2 linked regions of the Agarilytica rhodophyticola genome follow. The protein of the gene in region 1 interacts with the protein of each later gene in a pairwise test. Links are inferred from orthologs where the notes say so. Each region holds a gene or a part of one and is shown on either strand. Other genes may lie near its edges.

Region 1 (3,319 bases):
CTTTACGCGAAGGAGGGGGAGAAGACTCAAGTAGGCGAGCAATCTCTACAGGACGCAAGCTATTTACCATCTTGGCTATCTGCTGCAGAGTACCGCTTCCTAGTAGCGTCTGTACTCTGGCCAAGTGGGTTTGGCTTTTGGTCTCTTCGGTAGCTTGTTGCATGTAACTCTTTATAGGTTGTAGGCTATCTAGGTAATAGGTTATCTAGTAATAAGTTATCTAGGTTTATATCTAAGTTATATCCGAGTTATGCCTCGGTGTTTCCTTACATTTGCTGGCACTAGCCTTATATTAAGGCGCACACTATTTGCCGGTTTATTCTTCTTCGTCAAATCTATTATTAATCAATTCAACGAGTGCGGCCATGCTTTCTTCTGAGTCCTCACCTTCAGTAATTAACGTAATTTCGCTGCCCTTCGCCGCAGCTAACAGCATCAGAGCCATGATACTTTTGCCGTCTATAGTTTTGTCGGCGAAGCGAACTTTTACGCTACTGCTATATTTATTTGCTGTATTCGCAAAGCGTGTGGCTGCGCGCGCGTGTAAGCCAAGTTTATTAATGATTTCTATTTGCTGTTCGAACATGCATTAGCCATTTTTTAAGTTATTGTTTTGTAATTGTCGGTGACGAACTTGAACATCCTTATATGTTTCTTTTAAATTTTGATACAAGCGTTCGCTAATATACACTGAACGATGCATTCCACCAGTACAGCCAATTGCTACTGTGAGATAGCTTCGATTATTATTTTCAAATGAAGGTATCCATTTAGCAACAAATCCAGTGATATCGTTAATCATCTCCTCTACGCTATTCTGGCTCGACAAGTAATCTGCTACTTCAACATCAAGGCCAGTTTTGAGACGTAAACCTGGTTCCCAGTGAGGATTAGGAAGGCTGCGAACATCAAAAATAAAATCAGCGTCGGTAGGAGCTCCATACTTGAATCCAAAGGAACTGAACATAATTGACATGCTCTTGCTTTGGGGGCCAACGATGAGTTGTCGCATGGTGCTGCGCATTTCGTGCAAATTGAGAGCACTAGTATCGATGATAATATCGGCAAAACCGACAATAGGAGCAAGGATATCCCGTTCTTTTTCAAGTGCCTCATTAAGTCCAGTATTTTCATCCGACAAAGGATGGCGACGGCGAGTTTCACTAAAACGCTTGATTAATACATTGGTATGAGTGTCTAGATAGATAACTTTATAGTTTTCACGGGGGATTTGGGAGGATTTTAATATGCCCGAGAGAGTGCCTAAATCCTTGTCGAGATTTCTCGCGTCTATACCAATGGCAAAACGTTCCTTCTCTTGCTGATTTATATGCTCAATCAATGATGGCAACAAGGTGACGGGAATATTATCAATACAGGTAAACCCTTCATCTTCCAGTAGATGTAAGGCTGAAGTTTTGCCCGACCCTGAGCGACCACTGATTACTAAAAAGCTCATGACAGATCCCGCTTATATAGAGGTTAAGATGACGATGTTATCGCATCGAAAAGTGCATCATCAGATGATACGGAACGTATTGTGCTGACAAAATCAGCATCTTGTAAAAGTTGTGCCAAGCTTGCCAACGACTCTAGATGGCTACTCTCTGCATTTTCCGGTACTAACATTGCAAATATAATATCAACTGGCTTGCCGTCCACTGCGTCGAAGTCAATGGGGGATGCTAGTGTCATGCAGGCGCCATATGTATGACCGCCGGTATTAAAGCGGCAATGAGGAATTGCGATACCATCACCAATACCGGTTGTACCCAATTTTTCTCGGTTAATAAGACTTTGATAAAGTTCATCGACATCAAAGCCTTCGATATCGTTCGCAAAATTCTGTGCCAGTGTTTCAATCACACGCTTTTTACTGCCACCTTCAATTTTTGCCACTGTTCTCTTTGTTGAGAGAATGCTTTTAATTAACATAGATTCTTTGGTAGTTTTTTAAACAATTTTAATAATAAAGACTGCCATTTTATCAGTTTTATTTACTGTGTAACGAACACAATACACTGTGTGTTTAGCAATGATTATTTTTTATCTTATCCAGTACTATATAGATAAAACGTATACAAAATATGGAGTCGTGGGCGAATGGGCCAACTAGCCCCCTTAAAATAAAGATATACGTGTTTAGCTTGGCGTATTAGAAGATTGCTCAACTATATTTAGGAAGACATAGATGAATGTCGATTCAATAGTTTATTGCGCAAGCCAATACACAAAAATACAGAGTGCTCTATAACATTAAGACTAATAGTTTAAACTAGTCGTTTACGCTCGTTGGAAGGTGGAATGCCAAGTGACTCTCGATATTTGGCTATGGTTCTACGGGCAACTTTAATACCTTTCTCTTCAAGTATTCCTGTGATCTTCGAGTCACTCAAGGGTTTTCTGGCGTTTTCAGCAGCGATTAGTTTTTTAATAATGGCGCGAATAGCGGTTGAAGAGCATTCTCCACCTGCTTCTGTTGCTACATGGCTTGAGAAAAAGTACTTAAGTTCAAATATACCTTGTGGTGTATGCATATATTTTTGCGTTGTTACCCGAGAAATTGTCGATTCATGCATTTCAACAATTTCCGCAACATCGTGTAATACCATAGGTTTCATAGCTTCTGGGCCATGATCAAGAAAGCCCTGTTGCTTCTCAACGATGCATGTAGCCACTTTCAATAATGTCTCATTGCGGCTCTGCAAGCTTTTTAAAAACCACCTAGCTTCCTGAAGGTTATCTCTTAAAAAGGTATTGTCAGTGCTTGAGTCTGCTCTTTTAACTAAGGACGCATAATCATTATTGATGCGAATTCGAGGAGCTATTTCAGGGTTTAACTGCACTGTCCAACGATCATCTACCTTTTTAACAAAAACATCAGGTACCACATATTCGGTTGAGTCTGTGCCAATATGTTCCCCTGGGCGTGGGTTAAGCGTCTGAATGACTTTAATAGCAAGTTGCAGTTCGGCTTCTTTAATCTTCAATTTGCGCATTAACTGCTTGAAATCTCGATTGCCAAGTACTTCTAGGTAGTCTTCAATAATTTTACGGGCGTAATTAACGCCTGGTTCATTAGGATCATACTGGTTTAGCTGTATCAGTAAACACTCGCTGATATTTTGGCTGGCTACCCCTATGGGATCAAATTGCTGAATTCTGTGCAATACAGCAACTAGCTCATCCATCTCTAATTCTTCATGATGGGCTTGTAGGCCTGTGTATATATCATCCAAGGACTGACACAACATACCATTGGGCTCTACCGCATCTATGATAGCCTCGGCAATTTCTATATCTAGATCCGACATTGGTG
Region 2 (3,237 bases), 5.9 Mb from region 1 along the record:
TTAAAATTGAGATAAGTTCAAAGCTACCTTTTAAAATACTGTCGCTGACATCATAGGTATTAGAGTACGCCAGATAGCTTGAGGTAATGATTGTAGACAAAATAATGATAGCGGCATAAAACTGAAATTCTGGATCTCTAATATAGTGTGAAACGCCTTTTTCTCGCCATGCGAAAAAGTGCAGGGCAAAATTAATTCCTGATAACACCATGAAAATCATACAGATAATCATGATCGGCGCACTATTGAAATGGCCGATGCTGGCATCGTAAGTAGAGAAGCCACCGATCGCTACCGTAGAAAAAGCATGGCTAACAGCATCAAAAATACCCATGCCGACGATCCAGTAAGCCAGGGCGCAACAAATAGTTAAACTGAGGTAAATAAAAAACAGGGCTTTTGCCGTTTCAGTAATCCGTGGTGTTAATTTACTGTCTTTTACAGGCCCTGGTGTTTCAGCTTTATACAGCTGCATGCCGCCAATGCCTAGCATTGGCAAGACGGCAACCGCGATAACGATAATGCCTATTCCTCCGAGCCATTGCAGTTGCTGGCGATAAAATAAAATAGATTTAGGCAGATGTTCTAAACCTGTGATGACGGTTGCGCCTGTGGTAGTAAGCCCTGACAGAGATTCAAAGACTGCATCGGCAAAGGATAAATGAGTAGCGTCGGCAATTAAAAATGGTAGCGACCCAAACAGAGCAAGTACGATCCAGAACAGTGATGTAATTAGAAATCCGTCTTTGGTTCTCATGTCCTGCTTGATTTTATGCACTGGAAACCAAGCGGTGAGGCCGGTAATAAAAGTAATCGCAAAAGCTAAGAAAAACGCTGCAGATGTGCCGTCGTGATAGATAAACGAGACAAAAATTGGTGGTGCCATTGTTAAGCTAAAGAGCATTAACAATAGGCCGAGCACTTTGAAAATAATGGAATAGTGCATACTTTGCGCTTAGAAAAAAGTGAATCCAACCTGGAATAATCTTTCCACGTCACTGGTGTAACGTTTATCTATCAAAAATAAAATCACATGATCGCCAGACTCAATAATTAAGTCATCGCTGGCAATAATCACTTCATGTTTGCTGTCCACAACGGCGCTATTAGCGAGAGCGAGGCCCATCGAAATTTCCGGTGAGCGGGTTAGGTCCTTTTCTTCTTCTTGACGTTCTCTCACGACTGCACCGATAGTTGCGCCTTCTGGCAGATCGATATCTTCAATGGCCTTACCCACAACTTTGGAGTTCTTTTCGTCTCCATGAGCAATGACTTCAATTGCTTCGGCTGCGCCTCTGCGAAGAGAGTGAACATTAACTATATCACCTCGCCTTACATGGGCTAACAAACTGCCAATAGTTGTCTGCTGTGGTGATATGGCGATATCGATTTCGCCACCCTGAACCAAATCTACATAAGCCGGGTTATTAATTAAGGTGAGAACTTTTTTTGCTCCCATACGCTTGGCTAACAAAGACGACATAATATTCGCTTCATCAGAGTTGGTAACCGCTAAAAAGACATCTGTGTCTTCAATATTTTCTTCTTGTAGGAGATCCTGATCGGAAGAGCTTCCCTGCAATACAATGGCGTGATTGAGGTGCTCTGATAAAAAGCTAGCGCGCTTAGTATTGTATTCGATAACTTTGACAGAATATTGTTTTTCCAGCTTAAGTGCCAAGCGCAGGCCGATGTTACCGCCGCCGGCGATAATAATACGCTTATAGGCTCTATCGAGGCGACGTAATTCACTCATTACCGCGCGGATATCTTCTCGGGCGGCGATAAAGAACACCTCGTCATCGGCTTCTATTACAGTAGAACCTGTGGGCATCAGTGGTCTATTGCGTCGATAAACAGCGGCAACACGAGTTTCCACATTGGGCATATGCTTGCGAATAAAGCGCAATTCTTGACCCACTAACGGCCCACCATAATAAGCTTTTACCGCTACTAATTGTGCCAGGCCATCAGCAAAATCCAGCACTTGTAGTGCGCCAGGTTGTTCTACCAGACGATAAATATAATCCGATACCACTTGCTCTGGACTGATGATGACATCGATGGGTATGGCTTCATTGCGAAAGAGACCATCGTGAGATGCATATTCCTGGGAGCGAATGCGAGCAATCTTGGTGGGAGTACGGAACAGACTGTAGGCAATTTGACAGGCCACCATGTTGATCTCATCAATACCTGTAACAGCGATGAGCATATCGGCATCTTCAATCCCGGCCTGGAGCAAAATCTCTGGATAAGAAGCATGGCCGGCTACCACGCCAATATCGAGACGGTCCTGTAACTCACGTAAATTATCCACATCTGAATCAACAACTGTGATGTCATTGGCTTCGCTGGACAAATTAGATGCGAGTGTGCCGCCGACTCGGCCAGCACCCAAAATAATTATTTTCATACCTTGGATTCGTGCAAGTGCACGCTGCTCTTAGTTCATGATCGCTCTTTTTTAATAAGAGCATAGTAGAAGCCATCATGACCGCCTACCTGTGGGAAAAGTTGTCTTCCCATTGGCCGCTCGATCCCCCAGCTAATGTCGTTATATACTTCCGTAAGCGGCAAGTGTATAGCGTCAGCCTGTTGCTCTACAAATGCCTTGATCAAATTTTCGTTCTCTTCAGGTAATACTGAACATGTTGCGTAAACAAGTAAACCACCCGGTGCCAGTGTCTGCCAAAGCTGTTTAAGCAAACGTGCTTGTAAATTAGCCAACTGCGCTATATCACTGTTTCGACGTAGTAACTTAATATCTGGATGGCGACGTATGACACCGGTAGCTGAGCAGGGAGCATCCAATAGTATGCGATCAAAAAGTGCACCGTCCCACCAACGAGATATATCTTGTGCATCGCAGGTAATTAATGTGGCATCCAGCTCTAAGCGTGCAAGGTTTTCTTTAACCCTTTGCATACGAGAAGCCTCTAGGTCTAATGCAACGACCTCTTTAAGCTCCGCTTCTTGCTCGGCAATATGGCAGGTTTTGCCGCCGGGAGCGCAACACGCATCGAGAACACGTTGGCCTGGCGCTAAATCTAATAGTGTGGCGGCAAGCTGGGCGGCTTCGTCTTGCACACTGCAACTTCCATTTTCAAAGCCAGGTAATTGGGTTACATCTACAGGCTTGGATAGGGTTAAACCAACCGGAGAAAATTGACAAAGTGAAAATTCGTAATCATTTTCTTTAAGTTGATCGACAAATTGCTGGCGAGAATTTCGGCG

Evidence for each region.
Region 2: the proteins of BVC89_RS03940 (region 1) and trkA interact in binary tests that used the Escherichia coli proteins (3 or more experiments, as listed by UniProt). The link is inferred for Agarilytica rhodophyticola from one-to-one orthologs.

Annotation. Positions count from the first base shown.
Region 1 is NZ_CP020038.1:927,817-931,135, forward strand. Bases 210-3,192 are described here. They hold BVC89_RS03940 (PTS sugar transporter subunit IIA), read right to left. Parts: upstream 1,936-3,192; coding sequence 1,483-1,935; downstream 210-1,482. Other genes in these bases: BVC89_RS03930 (HPr family phosphocarrier protein), read right to left, coding at 317-586; rapZ (RNase adapter RapZ), read right to left, coding at 590-1,459; BVC89_RS03945 (RNA polymerase factor sigma-54), read right to left, coding at 2,271-3,192. Also shown: mgtE (magnesium transporter), read right to left, coding at 1-163; more of BVC89_RS03945, read right to left, coding at 3,193-3,319. UniProt on the Escherichia coli protein: Seems to have a role in regulating nitrogen assimilation.
Region 2 is NZ_CP020038.1:6,796,121-6,799,357, reverse strand. What follows is about bases 187-3,087. They hold trkA (Trk system potassium transporter TrkA), read right to left. Parts: upstream 2,417-3,087; coding sequence 956-2,416; downstream 187-955. Other genes in these bases: rsmB (16S rRNA (cytosine(967)-C(5))-methyltransferase RsmB), read right to left, coding at 2,452-3,087; BVC89_RS28000 (TrkH family potassium uptake protein), read right to left, coding at 187-946. Also shown: more of BVC89_RS28000, read right to left, coding at 1-186; more of rsmB, read right to left, coding at 3,088-3,237. UniProt on the Escherichia coli protein: Part of the constitutive potassium transport systems TrkG and TrkH. May regulate the transport activity of TrkG and TrkH systems. Binds to NAD(+) and NADH.